Regions from separate parts of the Micromonospora sp. NPDC049204 genome, predicted to be linked through region 4. Evidence: riboswitches for the same ligand, from Rfam matches in the RefSeq annotation. Region 4 holds a riboswitch; each other region holds the start of a gene.
What was found. A riboswitch is a leader RNA that binds a small molecule or an ion and turns the genes downstream of it on or off. The one in region 4 is predicted to bind cobalamin.
Positions count from the first base shown of each region.

Region 1: it holds a riboswitch for cobalamin, as region 4 does, so the genes downstream of both, bluB (5,6-dimethylbenzimidazole synthase) here and AB0A90_RS33875 (acyl-CoA thioesterase) in region 4, are expected to answer to the same signal.
Region 2: it holds a riboswitch for cobalamin, as region 4 does, so the genes downstream of both, AB0A90_RS01190 (ribonucleoside-diphosphate reductase subunit alpha) here and AB0A90_RS33875 (acyl-CoA thioesterase) in region 4, are expected to answer to the same signal.
Region 3: it holds a riboswitch for cobalamin, as region 4 does, so the genes downstream of both, cobN (cobaltochelatase subunit CobN) here and AB0A90_RS33875 (acyl-CoA thioesterase) in region 4, are expected to answer to the same signal.

Region 1 covers NZ_JBEZDC010000007.1:155,163-160,184, reverse strand. The annotation lists gene AB0A90_RS15930 (bifunctional 5,10-methylenetetrahydrofolate dehydrogenase/5,10-methenyltetrahydrofolate cyclohydrolase) at 1-803, shown strand, start outside; gene AB0A90_RS15925 (alpha/beta hydrolase) at 1,124-1,825, shown strand; cobalamin riboswitch at 1,921-2,121, shown strand; gene bluB (5,6-dimethylbenzimidazole synthase) at 2,150-2,776, shown strand; gene AB0A90_RS15915 (vitamin B12-dependent ribonucleotide reductase) at 2,832-5,022, opposite strand, start outside.
Region 2 covers NZ_JBEZDC010000001.1:233,941-238,962, reverse strand. The annotation lists gene AB0A90_RS01205 (ATP-binding cassette domain-containing protein) at 1-295, shown strand, start outside; gene AB0A90_RS01200 (FadR/GntR family transcriptional regulator) at 400-1,122, opposite strand; gene AB0A90_RS01195 (L-fuconate dehydratase) at 1,132-2,526, opposite strand; cobalamin riboswitch at 3,091-3,308, shown strand; gene AB0A90_RS01190 (ribonucleoside-diphosphate reductase subunit alpha) at 3,504-5,022, shown strand, end outside.
Region 3 covers NZ_JBEZDC010000028.1:41,283-46,304, reverse strand. The annotation lists gene AB0A90_RS33435 (inositol monophosphatase family protein) at 181-1,020, opposite strand; gene AB0A90_RS33430 (DUF5919 domain-containing protein) at 1,017-1,277, opposite strand; cobalamin riboswitch at 1,558-1,687, shown strand; gene cobN (cobaltochelatase subunit CobN) at 2,018-5,022, shown strand, end outside.
Region 4 covers NZ_JBEZDC010000030.1:30,520-35,541, reverse strand. The annotation lists gene AB0A90_RS33885 (DinB family protein) at 1-462, opposite strand, end outside; gene AB0A90_RS33880 (zinc-dependent alcohol dehydrogenase family protein) at 1,025-2,017, opposite strand; gene AB0A90_RS33875 (acyl-CoA thioesterase) at 2,113-2,625, opposite strand; cobalamin riboswitch at 2,756-2,970, opposite strand; gene AB0A90_RS33870 (copper resistance protein CopC) at 3,101-5,022, shown strand, end outside.

The sequences.
Region 1 (5,022 bases), on a different contig from region 4:
CCGCCGCCGCTGCCGCAGCACTCCGCAGCCGCGGGATCACACCGAGCCTCGCCACCATCCTCGTCGGCGACGACGACGCCAGCGCCGGCTACATCGCCATCAAGCAGCGCCAGGCCGCCGCGCTCGGGTTCGCCTCCCCGCACGTGCATCTGCCCGCCACCGCCACCCAGGCCGAACTGCACCAGGCCATTGCCCGCTTCAACAGCGATCCCGCCGTGCACGGACTGCTCGTGCAGTACCCCGTGCCGGGGCATCTGGACTACGACGCGGCGCTGCTGACGATCGACCCGGACAAGGACGTCGACGGCATGCACCCGCTGAACATGGGGCGTCTCGCCGTCGGCCTGCCCGGCCCGCTGCCGTGCACCCCCGCCGGCATCGAAGCCCTCCTGGCGTACCACGAGATCCCCGTCGCCGGTCGTGAGGTCGTCATCCTCGGTCGCGGCGCCACCCTTGGCCGCCCCCTGGCGATGCTGCTCGCCCAGAAGCGTCCGACCGCCAACGCCGCCGTCACCGTCGTCCACACCGGCGTGCCCGACTGGGACCGCTACACCCGCCGCGCCGACATCCTCGTCGCCGCCGCGGGCGTACCCCGGATCGTTCGGCCCGAGCACGTCAAGCCCGGCGCCGTCGTCATCGGCGCCGGCGTCCGCTACGAAGGACGGCGCCTCCTACCGGACGTGGACGAAGCGTGCGCCGAGGTCGCCGGCGCCATCACGCCCCGGGTGGGCGGCGTCGGTCCGACCACCGTCGCGATGCTGTTCCGCAACGCGGTACGCGCGGCCGAGCGCGCGAGCGAGTAGCCCGGCAGGTGCGTCGGGGGAATTGCGGACAACCGCACCGCCACGGGCGCGAGTTTGCTATCCAGCGGCGCTCAGCAAGCAATACGGGAATGAGCTTGGATTCGGCCCGAGCCAGGCAACGTGTTGTTGATCACGAGCACACCGCCGCCGATCGGGCTTGTGGCTCGGCTCATAGTCATCCGCGCCTTGCTACCCAAAAGTAGCGGCATATATTTCCGCTGTCCTCGGTCGAGATGGGGCGCTCCGGTGATGCACGACGGCGTGGTCGACGACGAACTCCAGATCCGATCATTTGAATACATGCGGGCAGGAACATCATCTTGAACAGCATTCCGTCGCTTCTTCTCGTGCACGGTGCCTGGCACGGGCCCTGGGTCTGGCAGTCGCTCATCGAGCAGTTTCCGGATATCGACATCCACACCGTCGCGCTACCCAGTAGCGGCAACGACCCCGCTGCCCTCGGTGACCTCTACGACGACGCTGCCGTGGTCAAAGCCGCCGTCGCCGCCATCGACGGACCGGTCGTGGTCGTCGCCCACTCCTACGGTGGCGCACCAGTCACGGAGGCGCTCGCTGCCGCGGACAACGTACGCCGAATCGTTTATCTCGCCGCTTTCCAGCCGGATGTCGGCGATTCGCTCTTCTCCACCGCCGGCGGCGTTGCTCCGCCGTGGTGGGAGGTTCACGAGCGGACGGACCTGAAGGGCAGGGGTCACATCGAACCGTCGCAGCCCCGAGAGGTCTTCTACAGCGACGTCGATCCGGAAATCGCGGAACAGGCCGTTGCACGACTCGGGCTCCAGTCCTGGGCCTCGACGCAGCAGCCGCTGACCGAGGCCGCGTGGCGCACCATTCCCAGCACCTACCTCATTTGTGCGGCCGACAACGCTCTTCCGCCCTTCGCGCAGGAGCTCATGGCCAAGCGGGCCGAGCGGGTGTTGCGCATGAACTCCTCGCACTCGCCGTTCCTTTCTCAGCCCGCCGAGCTGGCCGCGCTGATCCGGGCGGAACTTTCCGCCTGACGCAGACGGCGCGGGTAGCGGCCGTCGCCCGGCCGGACATGCGACCGGGCGACGGACCGCCACCCCGCAGGCAGGGGCGGCCGCTATGCTGCGCGGTGGCACAAACGTTGCGAGGTGCCCCGCGCGAGTGGGGAGAATCGGGAAGCCGGTGTGAGTCCGGCACGGGCCCGCCGCGGTGACCGGGGAGCTGCCACCCACGCGTACCAGACGCAGCCACTGGCCCTGAGGGGCTGGGAAGGCGGGTGACCAGCGGAGATCCGGGAGTCCGAAGACCGGCCTCGCGTCATCGCCCCGTCAGGGGCGCGAGCGCAGCGGGAGCCTGCCTTGAACAACGGACTCTACGAGACCATCCACCGCCGTCGGGACGTACGTGCCCAGTTCACCGGGGCGCCGATCCCCGCGGATACGTTGGATCGGATCCTCACGGCGGCGCACGCCGCGCCGAGCGTCGGCCTCTCCCAGCCCTGGGACTTCATCCTGGTCCGCGATCCTGAGCTGCGGCAGCAGTTCCACCGGCACGTGGAGCGGGAGCGGGACACCTTCGCGGCCACTCTCGACGGTGCGGCGGCGGAACGCTTCGCCCGGATAAAGATCGATGGCGTACGAGAGTCGACGTTGTCGGTCGTGGTCACGTACGACCCGGAGCGGGGTGGGCCGGCCGTGCTCGGCCGTCACGCGATCGCCGACGCCGGCCTCTACTCGGTCTGTCTGGCGATCCAGAACCTGTGGCTGGCCGCAACCGCCGAGCAGCTCGGGGTCGGCTGGGTCTCGTTCTACCGGGAGTCGTTCCTGCGCGACCTGCTCGGCATCCCGGCCACCGTCCGCCCGGTGGCGTGGCTCTGCCTCGGCCCGGTCACCCATCTGGAGGAGACGCCGGACCTGGAGCGGCACGGCTGGCGTCAGCGACGTCCGCTGTCGTCGGTGATCCACCAGGATCGTTGGTCCGAGTGACCCGCACACAAACGAGCCCCGGGCGCGCGAACGCCCGGGGCTCGTCGCTGACGTGTCAGCTGCAGCCGCTGGTGGAGCCGCAGCCCTCGCAGACGTAGCAGCTACCGGCGGGGCGCATCTTCGTACCGCAGGTGAAGCAGAGCGGCGCGTCGGCGGCCTTGCCGATCACGGCCTCCAGCAGTTCGGTGCTGGAACCCACGCTCGGAGCCGGCTTGGCGGCGGCCACGTCGGCCATCTCCTGGGCCGGCTGGGCGACGGCCTCCGACTTGGCCGGGGCCTCCACCGGAGCCGAGGACGCCATCGCGGTGAGCTCCGCGCCGGTGACGGCGGCGGCCTCCGCGTCGGCCTCGGCCCGCAACTGGGCGGCCCGCTCCGAGGCGGTGAAGATGCCCAGCTCGGCGCGGCGCTCGTAGGGCAGGAAGTCCAGCGCCAGGCGACGGAAGATGTAGTCCATCACCGAGGCGGCCATCCGCACGTCCGGGTCGTCGGTCATGCCGGCCGGCTCGAAGCGCATGTTGGTGAACTTGCTGACGAACGTCTCCAGCGGCACGCCGTACTGCAGGCCGATGCTGATGGCCACCGAGAAGGCGTCCATCACGCCGGCCAGGGTCGAGCCCTGCTTGGACATCTTCAGGAAGACCTCGCCGAGGCCGTCGTCCGGGTAGGACGACGCGGTGAGGTAGCCCTCGGCGCCACCGACGGAGAAGCTGACCGTCTCGGACGGGCGCTTCTTCGGCAGGCGCTTACGCACCGGCCGGTACTCGATGACCTTCTCCACGGCGGCCGGCGCGGCCTCGACCGCGGCCGGCTCGGTGGCCTTGTTGGACTTGGCCACCGAGAGCGGCTGACCGACCTTGCAGTTGTCCCGGTAGATCGCCAGCGCCTTGAGGCCGAGCTTCCAGCCCTCGAAGTAGATCTTCTCGACGTCCTCGACGGTGGCCGCCTCCGGCATGTTGACCGTCTTGGAGATGGCGCCGGAGACGAACGGCTGGATGGCCGCCATCATCCGCACGTGACCCATCGGGGCGATCGTCCGCTCGCCCATGGCGCAGTCGAAGACCGGGTAGTGCTCCGGCTTGAGGCCCGGGGCGTCCACCACGTGGCCGTGGTCGGCGATGTGCTCGACGATCGCCTCGACCTGCTCCTCGGGGTAACCGAGGCTGCGCAGGGCGCGCGGCACCGTCTGGTTGACGATCTGCATCGAGCCGCCGCCGACCAGCTTCTTGAACTTGACAAGCGCCAGGTCCGGCTCCACGCCGGTCGTGTCGCAGTCCATCATGAAGCCGATCGTGCCCGTCGGGGCGAGGACGCTGGCCTGGGCGTTGCGCCAGCCGAACTTGTCGCCGATCTTGTTGCCCTGGGTCCACTGTTTGGTCGCCTCGCGGACGATCGCGGTGGCCACCGGGCTGGTCGGCTTGATCTCGTCGTTGGCGGCGGCGTGCTTGCGCATGACCCGCTTGTGCGGCTCGGCGTTGCGGGCGTAGCCGTCGTACGGGCCGACGACGCCGGCCAGCTCGGCGGAGCGGCGGTACGCGGTGCCGGTCATCAGGGACGTGATCGACGCGGCGACCGAGCGGCCCTGCTCCGAGTCGTACGGCAGGCCGGTGGCCATCAGCAGGGCGCCGAGGTTGGCGTAGCCGATGCCGAGCTGCCGGTAGGCGCGGGAGGTCTCGCCGATCTTCTCGGTCGGGAAGTCCGCGAAGCAGATCGAGATGTCCATCGCGGTGATGACGAACTCGACGGACTTGACGAACTTCTCCACCTCGAAGCCACCGTCGGCGCGGAGGAACTTCATCAGGTTGAGCGAGGCCAGGTTGCACGAGGAGTTGTCCAGGTGCAGGTATTCCGAGCACGGGTTCGACGCGGTGATCCGCCCGGTCTCCGGGCAGGTGTGCCAGTCGTTGATCGTGTCGTCGTACTGCAGGCCCGGGTCGGCGCACTCCCAGGCGGCCTGGGAGATGGTGCGGAACAGCTTCTTGGCGTCGACGGTGTCGATCACCGAGCCGTCCAGCCGGCCACGCAGGTCGAAGCCCTTCTCGTTCTCGACCGCTGACATGAACTCGTCGGAGACCCGGACCGAGTTGTTGGCGTTCTGGTACTGCACGCTGACGATGTCGGAGCCGCCGAGGTCCATGTCGAACCCGGCGTCGCGCAGGGCGCGGATCTTGTGCTCCTCGCGCGCCTTCGTGACCACGAACTCCTCGATGTCCGGGTGGTCCACGTCGATGATGACCATCTTGGCCGCG
Region 2 (5,022 bases), on a different contig from region 4:
GGTGGCGCGCGCGATCATCTGGGCGACGAACGTGGTCATCCTCGACGAGCCGACCGCGGCGCTCGGTGTCGTCCAGACCGGGCGGGTGCTCGACGTCGTCCGGCGGGCTCGGGACGCCGGCATGTCGGTGGTGTTGGTGAGCCACAACATGCCGCAGGTGCTCGAGATCGCCGACCGGGTCGAGGTGCTGCGGCTCGGCCGGCGGGCGGCCCGGCTGCGCGCGGACGAGGTCACCACCGACGACCTGGTCGCGGCGATGACCGGAAGCACCGGCGGAGAGCGGGACGACCGCTGACCTCGTCGGCCGGGGCGCGCGCGATCACATGATCGAGGGCGCGCCCCGGAGCCGCCGGGCCCCGGGCGGGTGCGCGGCGCGCCGTCGTACGCCGAGGTGGTTGCTCAGAACCGCGCCGGCTCGACGTTGGCGTCACCGTCGGCGGGTTGCCCGTACAGCGATTCCTCCACCCCGATCAGGTGGTTGGCCATCCGGATCCGGGCACGCTCGGGGTCCCGGGCCACCAGGGCCTTCAGGATCGCGACGTGCTCGTCGTGGGTACGCCGGTCCGCGCCCTCCTCGTGCAGGCTCCGCCAGAGCCGCCCGCGCAGGGTGCGCCCGGCGAACGCCTCGATGAGACCGACGAGCACCGGATTGTCGGCGTGCACCGCGATGATCCGGTGGAACGCGATGTCGATCTCCATGATCCGTTCGTGCTCCTGCGGCGACCGACCGGCGATCCGCGCCGCCTCGTCGAGCAGTTCGCCCGCCTGGGCGAGGGCCTCGTCGGTGATCCTGGTCGCCGCCAGGCGGGCGGCCTCGCACTCCAACAGCCGCCGGACGATGTGCACGTGCCGTGGGTCGCCCTGACCCTGGAAGTCGACCACGAAGCCCATCGGGGCCAACAGTTGCGGCGCGTCGAGGTTGGTGACGTAGGTGCCGTCACCCTGGCGGATATTGACGATGCCGAGGATCGACAGAGCCGACATCCCCTCGCGCAGCGAGCCCCGCGAGACGCCGAGCGACTCGGCGAGGTCCTTTTCGATGGGCAGCCGGTCCCCGGGCTTGAAACGCCCTTCGAGGATCATCCGTTTGATGCCGTTCACCACCTCGTCGGTGCGCGACATGACATCCCCCTAGCGGCCGGCGGGGGTGGCCGTCCCACCCGCGATCACGTACGGCTCCGAAGATGACACCGTAGTCGGGTCCGTCGCCGCCCAGTAGCCGCCGTCGGGGAACCGGTAGAGCTCGACCGACTCCTGGCGCATCCGGGTGGAGTAACCGGGCTGGCTGGGCAGGACGTAACCGCTGCCCGAGCCGGTGTCCTGGATGATGCACGGGTCGGTGAAATGCTCGTGCAGGTGGTCGACGAACTCGGTGACCCGGTTGGTGAGATCTCCCGAGATCGCCACGTAGTCGAGCACCGACACGTGCTGGACCATCTCGCACAGCCCGACACCGCCGGCGTGGGGGCACACGGGGATGTCGAACTTCGCGGCGAGCAGCAGCACGGCGACGATCTCGTTGATGCTGGCCAACCTGCCGGTGTCCAGTTGGCAGAAGTCGATGGCCTCGGCCTGGAACAACTGCTTGAACATCACCCGGTTGTGGCAGTGCTCGCCGGTGGCGACTCCGATCGGAGCGACGGCGCGGCGCACGGCGGCGTGGCCCAGAATGTCGTCGGGGCTGGTCGGCTCCTCGATCCACAGTGGCTCGAACTGCGCCAGGGCCTTGACCCACTCGATGGCCTGACCGACGTCCCACACCTGGTTGGCGTCGATCATCAGGTTGCGGTCCGGACCGAGGATCTCCCGGGCGATGCCGCACCGGCGGATGTCGTCGTCGAGGTTGGCGCCCACCTTCAGCTTGACGTAGCCGTAGCCGGTGTCCACCGCCTCCTGGCACAGCCGGCGCAGCTTGTCGTCGCCGTAGCCGAGCCAGCCTGCCGAGGTGGTGTAGGCGGGGTAGCCGGTCCGGTCGAGCTCGGCGAGACGGGCCGCCTTCGTGCTCTCCTTGGCCCGCAGGATGGCCAGCGCCTCGTCCCGGGTCAGCGCGTCGGACAGGTAGCGCAGGTCCGCGATGTCGACGAGCTGCTCGGGGGACATGTCGACGAGCAGCCGCCACAGCGGCTTGTCGGCGACCCGGGCGACCAGATCCCACGACGCGTTGAGGACGGCGGCCAGCGACAGGTGCACGACACCCTTCTCTGGGCCGAGCCAGCGTAGTTGCGAGTCGGAGGTGAGCAGACGGTAGACCGCGCCCATGTCCGCCGCCATCGTCGCGACGTCCACGCCGACGAGGCGCTGTGCCTGATGGACGGCCGCCGCGACGACGATGTCGTTGCCCCGGCCGATGGTGAAGGTCAGGCCGTGGCCCGCGAGTGGCGCACCGCTGCTGTCGACGCCGTCGGTGTGCAGGACGACGTAGGCCGCCGAGTAGTCGCCGTCCTTGTTCATGGCGTCGGAGCCGTCAGCGGTCAGGGAGGTGGGGAAGCGGACGTCCTCGACAGTGACGGCGGTGATCTGCGGCATGCGCTCCTCGCCCGGTTAGGCTAAAGATCAGATGATCTCTGGGAGTATACGGAGGGTCGATCCGACGCGTCAACGACGTCGATCCGTCGGGTATCGAAGACATCCAATGTTTCTTCGTGCTGGAGATTCGTCGGTGCGCGGTCCCCGTGATCGCCGTACCCGATCCGCGAGCCCTTAATGCGGTGGTGCCGACATTCGCCGCGCTGGTAGGCACCTTCGACGGGCGGCACCTCGTCGTCGGCCCGGGCACTGCTGCGGCACCGCCGGCCCGATGGGGACGGTGGTGCGAGATATGAGGAGTGGTTCAGAAGATTAGATGTCCACTCCGGATAACTACATTGACGCCTAAGTATAGGTAGGGATCCTTACATCTAAAGACTTAATACATCACACCTTTCCGAATGTCGACACCTGCTCGTGTGCCGCGCGCCGCGCGGGTGTCGGTCCACCGCGCCCCGGCGCGACTCGGCCTGGTCGGCGTGGCCGGTGATGACCGTCACGGAGGTCGCCGTCGACACGCCCGAGACCGACATGTGGGGTGTGACAACCGCAGCGTCCCTATATATGGTGTCGAACGCAGCTGGTTCGGCCGCTCATCCGGAGTGGTCGAGGCAAGAGGGAACCCGGTGGAAATCCGGGACTGTCCCGCAGCGGTGAGTGGGAACGACAGCCGTCAGAAGCACTGGGCCACGAAGCGGTCTGGGAAGCGACGGCCAGTAGGAGACCGGCCAACCCGGTCGTGCCCACGAGTCCGAAGACCTGCCAGCGCGCCGCGTACCCGCACCCGGGTGGGCGGCGGTCCGAGGCCGCGTGGGACGGCCGACGCCACCTGACCCACGCCGTGCCGGCGTGGCGTCCGTTGGTGTCCGTCTCCACGCGTTCGAGGGGCCATCAGGTCTCGAACTCGCGAGGAGTGAGTGGTGACAGTCACCGAGGCAGTCCCGGTCAGCGGCGACGCGGCCGTCCGGCGCACGCCGATGCAGGTGCGCAAGCGCAACGGCACCACCGAGTCCGTGGACGTCAACAAGATCGTCCGTGCGGTCGAGCGGTGGGCCGACGACCTGGCCGACGTCGACCCGATGCGGGTCGCCACCCGCACGATCAGCGGCCTGTACGACGGCGCGACGACGGCCGAGATGGACCGGCTCTCCATCCAGACCGCCGCCGAGATGATCGGTGAGGAACCGCAGTACTCGCGCCTCGCCGCCCGGCTGCTGTCCGGCTACGTCGACAAGGAGGTGCGTCGACAGGGCGTCACCTCGTTCAGCGCGGCGATCCGGATCGGCCACGCCGAGGGCCTGGTCGGCGACGACACCGCCGCGTTCGTCGCCGCCCACGCCCCGATGCTCGACCACGCTGTCGATCCCGACGGCGACCGACGATTCGAGTACTTCGGCCTGCGCACGGTGTACGACAGGTACCTGCTGCGTCACCCCACCAGCCGGCTGGTGCTGGAGACCCCGCAGTACTGGCTGCTCCGGGTGGCCTGCGGGCTGTCCCAGACGCCGGACGAGGCGGTCGGCTTCTACCGGCTGATGTCCAGCCTGGCCTATCTGCCCAGCTCGCCGACACTGTTCAACTCCGGCACCCGACACACCCAGATGTCCTCCTGCTATCTGGTCGACTCTCCGCGCGACGAGTTGGACTCCATCTACCAGCGGTACGCCCAGGTCGCCAACCTGTCCAAGTTCGCCGGCGGCATCGGCATCGCGTACTCCCGGGTCCGGTCCAGGGGTGCACTGATCCGCGGCACCAACGGGCAGTCCAACGGGATCGTGCCGTGGCTGCGCACACTGGACGCGAGCGTCGCCGCGGTCAACCAGGGCGGCCGGCGCAAGGGCGCGGCCTGCGTCTATCTGGAACCGTGGCACCCGGACATCGAGGAGTTCCTACAACTGCGGGACAACACCGGCGAGGACGCCCGCCGCACCCACAACCTCAACCTGGCCAACTGGATCCCGGACGAGTTCATGCGCCGGGTCGAGGCCGACGAGATGTGGTCACTGTTCGACCCGCACGAGGTACCCGAGCTGCCCGACCTGTGGGGGGAGCGGTTCGACGCCGCGTACCGGCAGGCCGAGGCGCAGGGCCGCCACGTGCGGCAGGTCCCGGCGCGGGAGCTGTACGGCAGGATGATGCGCACCCTCGCCCAGACCGGCAACGGGTGGATGACCTTCAAGGACGCCGCGAACCGACTGTGCAACCAGACCGCCGAGGACGGCAACGTGGTGCACCTGTCCAACCTGTGCACCGAGATCATCGAGGTGTCCAGCGACGCCGAGACCGCCGTGTGCAACCTCGGCTCGGTGAACCTCGCCGCGCACCTCAGCGACGGCGGCATCGACTGGGAGCGGCTGCGCGCCACCGTCCGTACCGCCGTGACCTTCCTGGACCGGGTCATCGACATCAACTACTACCCGACCGAGCAGGCGGCGGCGAGCAACCCCCGCTGGCGGCCGGTGGGGCTCGGGCTGATGGGCCTTCAGGACGTCTTCT
Region 3 (5,022 bases), on a different contig from region 4:
GATATCGGGGTCGATCATGGAGGTGTGGTGCCTAGTTTGGCCACGAAAGGCTGCTTTGTCGCCCACCACAACCCCATGATCGACAAGGCGGGACTGCGACCAGGTGGTGTCCCGACGTTGGAGCCGTTGTTGCCCGTGCACTCTCGTCGTGTGAGCGGTGGCGTGATCACCGGCAGGTGATCAATGGGGATCCGCTGGGTGAGGCGGAAGACCAGTCATGCCTTCCGCACATGCGAGTGATCGCTGAACGAGCGTGAGGACGGGCGGTAGGAGCAGATCGTTGCCGCCGATCGTGGCGACAGCGTGTGCGCTGTGGGGCGTGCCGTCGACGTCGACGACGAGCGCACCGGCCTCTCGGGCGATCACGACGCCCGCGACGGTGTCCCAGGGCTTGTTGTTGAGCATGATGAACGCGTCGATCCTGCCCTGCGCCAACCAGGCGAGGTCGATCGCGGCCGAACCGTGCATGCGGATCCGTTGGACGTGCCGGGTGAGCTGCTCGGTGATGGCGAGTCTCTCGGCGTTCTTCCGGCTGGCGTCGGCACCGACCGCGTAGTCGCCGATGGCGACGACGGCGTCCCGGAGATCGGTGACCTGGCTGGCGCAGATGCGTCGGTTGTCGGCATAGGCGCCGTGCCCCTGAACGGCGTGGTAGCGGGTGCCGAGGAACGGCAGGTCGATGACGCCGAGGACGGCGTCTGTGCCGTGCAGGAGGCCGAGGGAGATCGCGCACAGGGGTGAGCCGTGGACGAAGTTGACGGTGCCGTCGACGGGGTCGAGTGCCCAGGTCAGTGCGCCGGTGTCGCCGCTGCCGCCATACTCCTCGCCGAGGAAACCGATGTCCGGCGCCGTGGCGGCCAGATGCTCGCGGACCGCTCGCTCGATGGCGTAGTCCACCTCGGACGCCATGTCACGGTCACCCTTGAAGGTCAGCGCGCCGGGCTGGAGCGTCCGCATCAGGTCGTGTGCCAGGTCGACGGCCTCCTGTGCGAGGGGGAGGAGGCGGGCGTGGTCAGTCATAGCTGGCGGCTGCGCTCCCAGAGTGAGGTGAACATCTCGTCGAATATCGGGTAGAGGCCGGAGGGACTCGTGTCGCGTTCGATGACCATCGTCGGGCAGTCGACGCCCCGCATCCGCGGTAGGTAGTGCTGGACGACGCAGAGTCGGTCATCGATCAGAAGCACGTTGGCGCGAATGGACTCGTCGTAGACGCCGATGGCCAGGTGGTCTCGGACACCTGCGGGGAGTGCACGCCCGTTTTCTCGGCTGGCTGTCACTGACTCGCCGGCCGCGCCGCTTCGAGCACGAGTAACCCAGGGCTGACCCCGTGGGTGCTGAATCGTCTACGACATCAGCTCCAGAGGGAGTCACACAGACACTCGGCTCCCTCTGCGGGATCACTCCGCCACCGGCCAATCAGCTCGCCGTCTCGTGGTCAGGCAACCCCGCGCACCTATATTTTCCCAGGTCAATGTGATGAGCGCGGCCGGGCGGTGCCAGGGCCGGCGTTGACCGGCGGCGGAGGGGTGTGGCAGCATTCGCGGCCTGACGGCAGTGAAGGAAGTCGGTGCGATTCCGACGCGGTCCCGCCACTGTCACCGGGGAGCGATCCCCCCTCGTGAGTCACGACCGTGTGTCTGCGGTTGGAAGGCCGGGGGAGAGCGTCGATCCGGAAGCCAGGATACTTCGGCCGTCGGGATGTACCCCAGGGCGTGGACACCCGAGGAGGACCCGATGACGCACAGCGTCTCATCCATTGACGATCATCGTCATGAGCCGTTTGGCGGGCACTGCACCGCGCCCACAACCGGCCGGCCCCGCACGTCCCGGCCCGGCCGTCGCGGCGTGCGCCAGACCGCTGGCTTCCGGTACCGCTGACCTGGGCGTCCGGCGCTGACCGGCCCCGACGTCCGCGTCGCTGAGCCCGGCCGAGCCGTCGTACCGGCTGACGCCGCACCCACCCGCTTCGTCCAGGTCGCCTCCGTAGCGGCCAGGGCGTCACTCTCCGGAGCCCGCCGTGCGCATCCTGCTGCTCTCCACCGCCGACACCGACCTGCTGGCCGCCCGCGCCAGCGGCGCCGACTACCGGCTCGCCAACCCCGCGCGGGTCGCCGCCGACGAGGTGCCCGCCCTGCTCGACGGGGTCGACCTCGTCGTCGTACGCCTGCTCGGCGGTCGGCAGGCGTGGCCGGACGGCCTCGCCGCGGTGCTCGCCACCGGTGTGCCGACGGTCGTGCTCGGCGGCGAGGCGCTGCCCGACGCGGAGCTGATGGCCATCTCCACAGTGCCGTCCGGGGTCGTCACCCAGGCGTTGGCGTACCTCGTCGAGGGTGGGCCGGACAACCTGGGGCAGCTCGCCCGGTTCCTCTCCGACACGGTGCTGCTCACCGGCGAGGGGTTCGCCCCGCCCGCGCCCACCCCCGCGTACGGCGTGCACGGCGAACACCCGACCGACCCGCTGCGGCCCACCGTGGGGATCGTCTTCTACCGGGCGCACGCCCTCGCCGGCAACACCGAATTCGTCGACGTCCTCGCGGACGCGGTCCACAACGCCGGCGGCAACCCGTTGCCGATCTTCTGCGGCTCGCTGCGAGGGCTGACCACCGGCGCGGGACCGCTCGGGCTGTTCGCCCGCTGCGACGCGCTGCTGGTCACCGTGCTGGCCGCCGGTGGCGCGGTCGCCGCGGACGCCTCCGGGGGCGGCGACGAGGACGCCTGGGACGTCGGCGCCCTGGCCGCCCTGGACGTGCCGATCATCCAGGCGCTCTGCCTGACCAGCACCCGCGAGCAGTGGGCCGGCAGCGACGCGGGGCTGTCCCCGTTGGACGCGGCGATGCAGGTGGCCATCCCCGAGTTCGACGGCCGGATCGTCAGCGTGCCGTTCTCGTTCAAGCAGATCGACGCCGACGGCCTCTCGGTCTACGCGGCCGACGCCGACCGGGCCGCCCGGGTCGCCGGGATCGCCGTGCGCCACGCCCGGCTGCGGTACGTCCCCAACGCCGACAAGCGAGTCGCCGTGGTGCTCAGCTCGTACCCCACCAAGCACTCCCGGGTCGGCAACGCCGTCGGGCTGGACACCCCGGTCTCGGCGGTCCGACTGCTGGCCGCGTTCGCCGAGGCCGGCTACCACCTGGGCGACGCGCCGGTGCCCGACGACGGCGACGCTCTGATCCACGCGCTGATCGCCGCCGGTGGTCACGACGTGGAGTGGCTGACCCCGGAGCAGCTGGCCGCCGCCGAGGCGCGGATACCGGGGCAGACCTACCGGCGGTGGTTCGACCAGGTGCCGTCCGAGCTGCGGGAACGGATGCGGGAACACTGGGGTGAGCCGCCCGGCCAGCTCTACACCGAGGGCGGGGACATCGTGCTCGCCGGGCTGCGCTTCGGCAACGTGGTGCTGCTGATCCAACCGCCGCGCGGCTTCGGGGAGAACCCGATCGCCATCTACCACGACCCGGACCTGCCGCCGAGTCACCACTACCTGGCCGCGTACCGCTGGCTGGCCGCCCCGGTCGCCGACGGCGGCTTCGGCGCGGACGCCGTGGTGCACCTGGGCAAACACGGCACCCTGGAGTGGCTGCCCGGCAAGGGCCTCGGCCTGGCCGCCGACTGCGCCCCCGACGCGGTCCTCGGTGACCTGCCGCTGGTCTACCCGTTCATCGTCAACGACCCCGGCGAGGGCACCCAGGCCAAACGTCGCGCGCACGCCGTGGTCATCGACCACCTGGTGCCGCCGATGGCCCGCGCCGAAACCTACGGCGACCTGGCCAAACTGGAACAACTGCTCGACGAGTACGCCACCGTGCAGGCCCTCGACCCGGCGAAGGTGCCCACCGTGCGGGCGCAGATCTGGGACCTCGTCCGCGCGGCGGAGCTGCACCACGACCTGCACGCCGAGGCGATGCCCGACGCGGATGACTTCGACGAGTTCGTGCTGCACCTCGACGGGTACCTCTGCGAGATCAAGGACGTGCAGATCCGCGACGGGCTGCACATCCTCGCCGACGCGCCCACCGGTGAGCCCCGGGTCAACCTGGTCCTCGCGGTGCTGCGCGCCCCGCAGATCTGGGGTGGCGCCCGCTCCCTGCCCGGCCTGCGGCAGGCGCTCGCCGTCGCGTACTCCCTCGACGAGCAGGAGCTGCTCGCGGCACCGGGCGAACGACTGGCGGTGCCCACGGCGCTGACCGACGTGGTGGACGGGCCGGCCGGCACCGCCGCCGACGCGGTCGACCTGATCGAGGCCCTCGCCCGGCGGTTGGTTATCGGGATGGAGACGCTCGGCTGGGACGCCGAGGCCGTCGACGCGGTGGTTGTCGAGGTGACCGGCCAGTCGATCCCGGACGTCGCCGCTGTGCTGCACTTCGCCGCCACCGAGCTGGTGCCCCGGCTGGACCGGACCACCGACGAGCTGACCAATACTCTCGGCGCGCTCGACGGCCGGTTCGTGCCGCCCGGCCCGTCCGGTTCACCCACCCGGGGCCTGGTCAACGTGCTGCCCACCGGCCGCAACTTCTACTCCGTCGACCCCAAGGCCATTCCCAGCCGCAACGCCTGGGACGTCGGGGTGGCCCTCGCCGACTCGCTGCTGGCCCGGCACCTCGCCGACACCGGGTCGTACCCCCGCTCGGTGGGTCTGACCGTGTGGGGCACCAGCGCGATGCGCACCCAGGGCGACGACATCGCCGAGGTGCTCGCGCTGCTGGGCTGCCGGCCGGTGTGGGACGACCGATCGCGGCGGGTCACCGGCATCGAGGTGGTGCCGACCGCCGAGCTGGGCCGGCCGCGTGTCGACGTGACCGTGCGCATCTCGGGGTTCTTCCGCGACGCGTTCCCGCACGTGGTGGCGCTGCTCGACGATGCCGTGCGGCGGGTCGCCGCCCTGGACGAGCCGGACGAGGACAACTACCTGCGGGCGCACGTCGCCGCGGACCTCGCCGAGCACGGTGACGAGCGGCGGGCCACCGCCCGCATCTTCGGTTCCAAGCCGGGGGCGTACGGCGCGGGCCTGCTGCCCCTGATCGA
Region 4 (5,022 bases):
GTGGACAAGCACGTCGCGCGTGGCGTGGCTGCCACCGTCGACCAGCACCTCGCGGCCCAGGTCGGCCTCGTCGAGGGCGTCGAGCCATTCGTCCGCCCTGGCGATCTCGGCCTTCCAGGTGGCAAAGGCGTCCTTCACCACCGCTGGGTCGGGGACCGCGCCCCCGAAGTCCCAATCCGGGTCGTCCTCGTGCTGGTAAAGGCACGGTGCGTCGGTACGCCCCTGCAGCACACGCTGGAACCACTGGTTCTCCATCTGCGCCAGATGGCGGACCAGGCCGAGCAAGCTCAGGGTGCTGGGCGGTACCGAGCGTCGGCCGAGCTGCTCGGCGTCCAGTCCGTCGCACTTCATCTCTATGGTCAGGCGGTAGTTGCCGAGGTACTCCCGGTAGGTCGCCTTCTCGCCGACGGGCTGACCGAAGGTCCTGGGGTCTTTCTCGGGGGCGGTCCACAGTTTGCTCACGGCGCCACCAAATCGCGGGCGGATCGCACCAGTCAAGTGAGTTGCGGTGCACCAACTTCGACGGCGCATCGCTGGCGAAGCTTGACACCTTCGTTCCGCAGGAAGCACCGATTGAGCTGCCTCAAAGTCCACCGGAGTTCATGGACGTCCGGACAGAGTCGTCCTGGTCGTCACTCAGACGAACGCCGGATCTTGCGCATGAGCATGGCCCAGACGCCGTACCCGGAGCCGACATTCCCCGTGATTGCGCCGGCAGCAGAGCCCATGAAGAGGGCGTTGGCGCAGTCAGGGCAGACCTTGCGGCCGGTGATTGTCTCTTGAAACGGCTCTTTGACCCGTCGTCTGCAGTCCGGACACTCACGGCTTGACAGGCCCATTGGCTCTCCCCGGTCGGTTATCGAGCAGGGTATCCGGCTGCCACCACCGAATCCGTCGTCACGAGCGCCTTGACGCCTACGAGACGCCAGGGCGCGGCAGCAATGCGACGCAGAAGCTCCAGGGTCAAAGGGCGGCCCGCAGCGGCGCGACGCGCCCTGCAGATCGGAGGGACGGTCCCCGCATCTCAACCGGCGACGTCCACGACAACCTTGCCGTTCGCGGTGCCGCTGGCGACCAGGCGGTGGGCGTCCGTGACCGTGTCGAGCGTGAACGTGCGTGGATCCAGTCGCGGGCGCAACATGCCGGCGTCGGCCAGCGCCGCGACCTCGCGCAGAATGTCGCCCTGGTGTTCGCGGCCCTGCCCGGTCAGCAGCGGCAGCAGAGTGAACACCCCGGAATAGGTCGCTCCCCGGAACGACAGCGGGGCGAGCGAGTGCGACCCCCAGCCCAACGCGCTGACCACGTGGCCGTGATAGGTGCGCACCGCCGCGAACGACGCGTCGAGGGTCGCGCCGCCCACGTTGTCGGCGATGATGTCGAACCCGGCACCGTCGGTGTACCTCTGCACGTACTCCTCGACGCTTGTCGAGGTGTAGTCGATCGCTACCGCGCCCAGGCTCTCGATCAGAGACATGCTCGCCGGCCCGCCCGTGGCGTACGCCGCGGCGCCGCGCGCCTGGGCGAGTTGGACGCTCACGTAACCGACGCCACCGGCGCCGCCGTGCACCAGCACCTTCTGGCCGGCCCGGACCCCGGCCCGGTCGACAAGCCCCTCCCAGGAGGTGATCGCCGCCAGGGGTAACGCGGCGGCCTCCCGCATGGAGAGGGTGTTCGGCTTGCGGGCCAGGAGTCGGGTGTCCACGGCGGCGTACTCGGCAAGCGAACCCTGGAGGTCGCCCACGCCCCCGCACAGCCCGTACACCTCGTCTCCCGGCGCGAGGTCGGTCACCTCCGCACCGACCGCCGCGACGACGCCGGCGAGGTCCAGGCCGAGCACCGCGGGGAGCTGGATGCGTGCGTGCGCGGCCTTTCCCGCCTGGATCTTCGTGTCGAGCGGGTTGACCCCGCTGGCGACGATCCGCACCAGCGCCTGCCCGCGCTCGGGGCTGGGTTGGTCGATCTCCTCGATCGTCAGCGGAACGTCGAACTCCCGCAGCACCGCAGCGCGCATCGCCATCCACACTCTCCGTGATCGGGGCCTCTCGTGGACGCTATCCGACCGGATCGGCGGTGGGGCGGGTTCTCGGACCGGCCACCGTCACAACGGGCGCGTCAGGCGTCGTCGGCGCCGTCGAGCAACGCGCGTCGCAGCGCCAGCCGGTGCTCCCGGCGGATCTCCGCCTCCCGGTACCGTCGCCGGTCCCCGTCGGTCTCCGGCAGCAGCGGCGGCACCGTACGAGGCTGACCGTCGTCGTCGATGGCGACCATGACCAGGTGGGCGGTGGCCACGTCGGTGGGCGGCACCGCCCGGTCCCACCGGTCGGCGGTCACCTTGACGGCGACCTCCATCGAGCTGCGGCCGGCCCAGGTGATCCGGGCATCGACGTGTACGACGTCACCGACCCGCACCGCGCGGAGGAACGCCGTCTCGTCGATGGCAGCGGTCACCGCCGGCCCGTCGGAGTGCCGGGCGGCGACCACACCGGCGACGGAGTCGATGAGGTTGAGGATCCGGCCGCCGCGCACCGTACCCATCAGGTTGGTGTGGTGCTGGTCCATGATCTGCGACAGGGTCAGGTGCGACGCCGACGGCGCTCGGCCGGCGATCGTGGTGGTGTCGTGCACAGCGGTAGTCCGTCCCTCGGGAAACCACACCGCCGGGTCGCGGACACGCGCTGACGAGGACCTGGCCGTGCGCCACACGCACGGCCCGTCACCCGCTCAGCCCACCCGCGAGGCCGACGGCAGCGCACACGGTTGTGTACGCGGCGCCGGCAGGTCTTCGGACTCGCGGGCCTGACCGGTCGCGCCGGTCCCCTACTGGCCGTCGCTTCCCAGGCCGTTGGCCCAGTGCTGATGACGGCGGTCGTTCCCACTCACCGCTGCGGGGCAGCCCCGGATTTCCACCGGGTTCCCTCTTGCGACGCCCAGCCGGTCACGACGGGGCGAACCAGCGCCGTCGGCAGCATAGCTGGCCAGGGAATGTGTCCACCCGGGGCGTCCCGCTGCGACGGCCCGCGACCTCGTCGTCAACTTTTGTCGTCGGAGGAAGAAGATCGCCACCTCTTGAAAAAAGTCTCGCGAGGGTGAGGATATCCAGATGCGTCGTCTCCCCCAGACTTGCGGGCGGGTGGTCTCGGGCCTCCTCGCGTTCCTCCTCGCCTCGGCGGTCGCCCTGCTCGCGTCCGCCCAACCCGCCGCGGCTCACGGGACCCTCGCCGAGTCCACACCGGCGGGCGGCTCCACCGTGCGCGAGCCGTTCACGGCGGTGCGGCTCTACTTCACCGAGAAGGCCGCCGCCAACGCGTTCTTCACGGTCACCGCCCCGGACGGCACCCGGGTCGACGACGGCTGGTCGCAGGGGGAGCCGAAGCCGCTGGAGAAGCCGGTACGGGAGTACTTCCTGGTCAACGGGCAGTTCGAGCCACGGGAGTACACGACGGGGTTCCCCGCGGTGGTGACCGTCGCCCACCTGCCCGCCAAGGGCCAGTATTCGGTGAGCTACCTGTCGGTCGCCTCGGACGGCGACACCGTGCGGGGCACCCTGACCTTCCGCTACGACGGGCGGGTGGCCGCGGCGCCGAAGGGGTGGAGCCCGCCGTCGACCCAACCGGACCCGGCGCTGGTGGCCGCCACCGAGCAGCACAACACGTCCGGGCAGGCCTCGGCGGTGCCGACCACCGCGGACGATCCGTCCAACCCGCCGGCTGCGGCGGCTCCGTCGACCGGGTCCACCGAGGAGAGCGGCTTCGGAACGGTGGCCTTGGCCGGCTGGGCGGTGGTGGTCGCGGCGGCCGGGGCGGTGGCCGCGTACATCTTCTGGCGTCGCCGATCGGCTTCCACCCGCAGACCCACCGGCCGGGGCCGCACCTCGCCGGCGACCTCCGGTCGACGCGGCGGTGGTGCCCGTCCCACGAACAAGGCCGGCACTGGCCCGGCCACCGGCGGCAAGACCATCGGCGGTGGCAAGGCCGACGGTCGCAGGCCCGTCGTCGCGCCGGCTCCGGGCGACAAGCGGCGGCCCACCACCGTGCCGGCGGCACGCAAGGGCAACGCGGTCGTCACGGCCCGCACGGGCGTCGCGGTCGATCCGACGCCGACCGATCAAACCGTCGCCGGTACGGACGGCGAGCCCACGGTCGAGCCCGGAGCACGGCCCGACACGGATCTCGCCGCCGCAGCGCCCGGATCCCGGCTGAGCAACACCCACCTTGCCCTGCTCGTCGGCGGGCTGGTGATCGCTCTGCTGGCCGGGTTCGGTCTGGCCCGCATCGGGACCGGCGACGGGAACCCGGCGGACCGCAGCGCCCGGCAGCCCGCGGGCGGTCCGCCCGCCCCGGGCCAGGAGGGCGCCGCGAACGACGGGCACCAACACCCGGCGGGCACCGGGCCGCACACGCATCGCGGTGACGGCGCGACGGGCGAGACGCTGGCGACCGGGACGACGGTCAGCGCCGGCGGCTACACCCTGCAACCACTGGAGCGGTCCCAACCGCCCGGGGTACGCGCGGACTACCGGTTCCGCATCGTCGGGACCGACCGGCAACCGGCGACCCGCTTCGCGGTCGTCCACGACAAGCCGTTGCACCTGATCGTGGTCGGCCGCGACCTGTCCGGCTATCAGCACCTGCACCCGACGATGGCGGCCGACGGCACCTGGAGCGTCCCCCTGACACTGGCCCGGCCCGGCGGCTACCGCGTCTACGCCGACTTCTCCGTCACCGCGACCAACGACACGCAGATTCCGCTCGTGTTGGGCGTCGACCACACCGTGCCCGGCGCGCACACCCCGACCGCGTTGCCGCCAGTGCAGGCCCAGGCGAAGGCCGGGCCGTACGCGGTGTCGATGACCGGAACCCCGACGGTGGGGGTGACGGCGCCGATGCACTTCAAGGTCAGCGCCGACCCGACCGTGCCCGTGCAGTTGGAGCCGTACCTGGGCGCGTACGGGCACCTGGTCGTCGTCCGCGAGGGCGACCTCGGGTACGTGCACGTCCACCCCGAGCCGGAGCTGGTCGACGG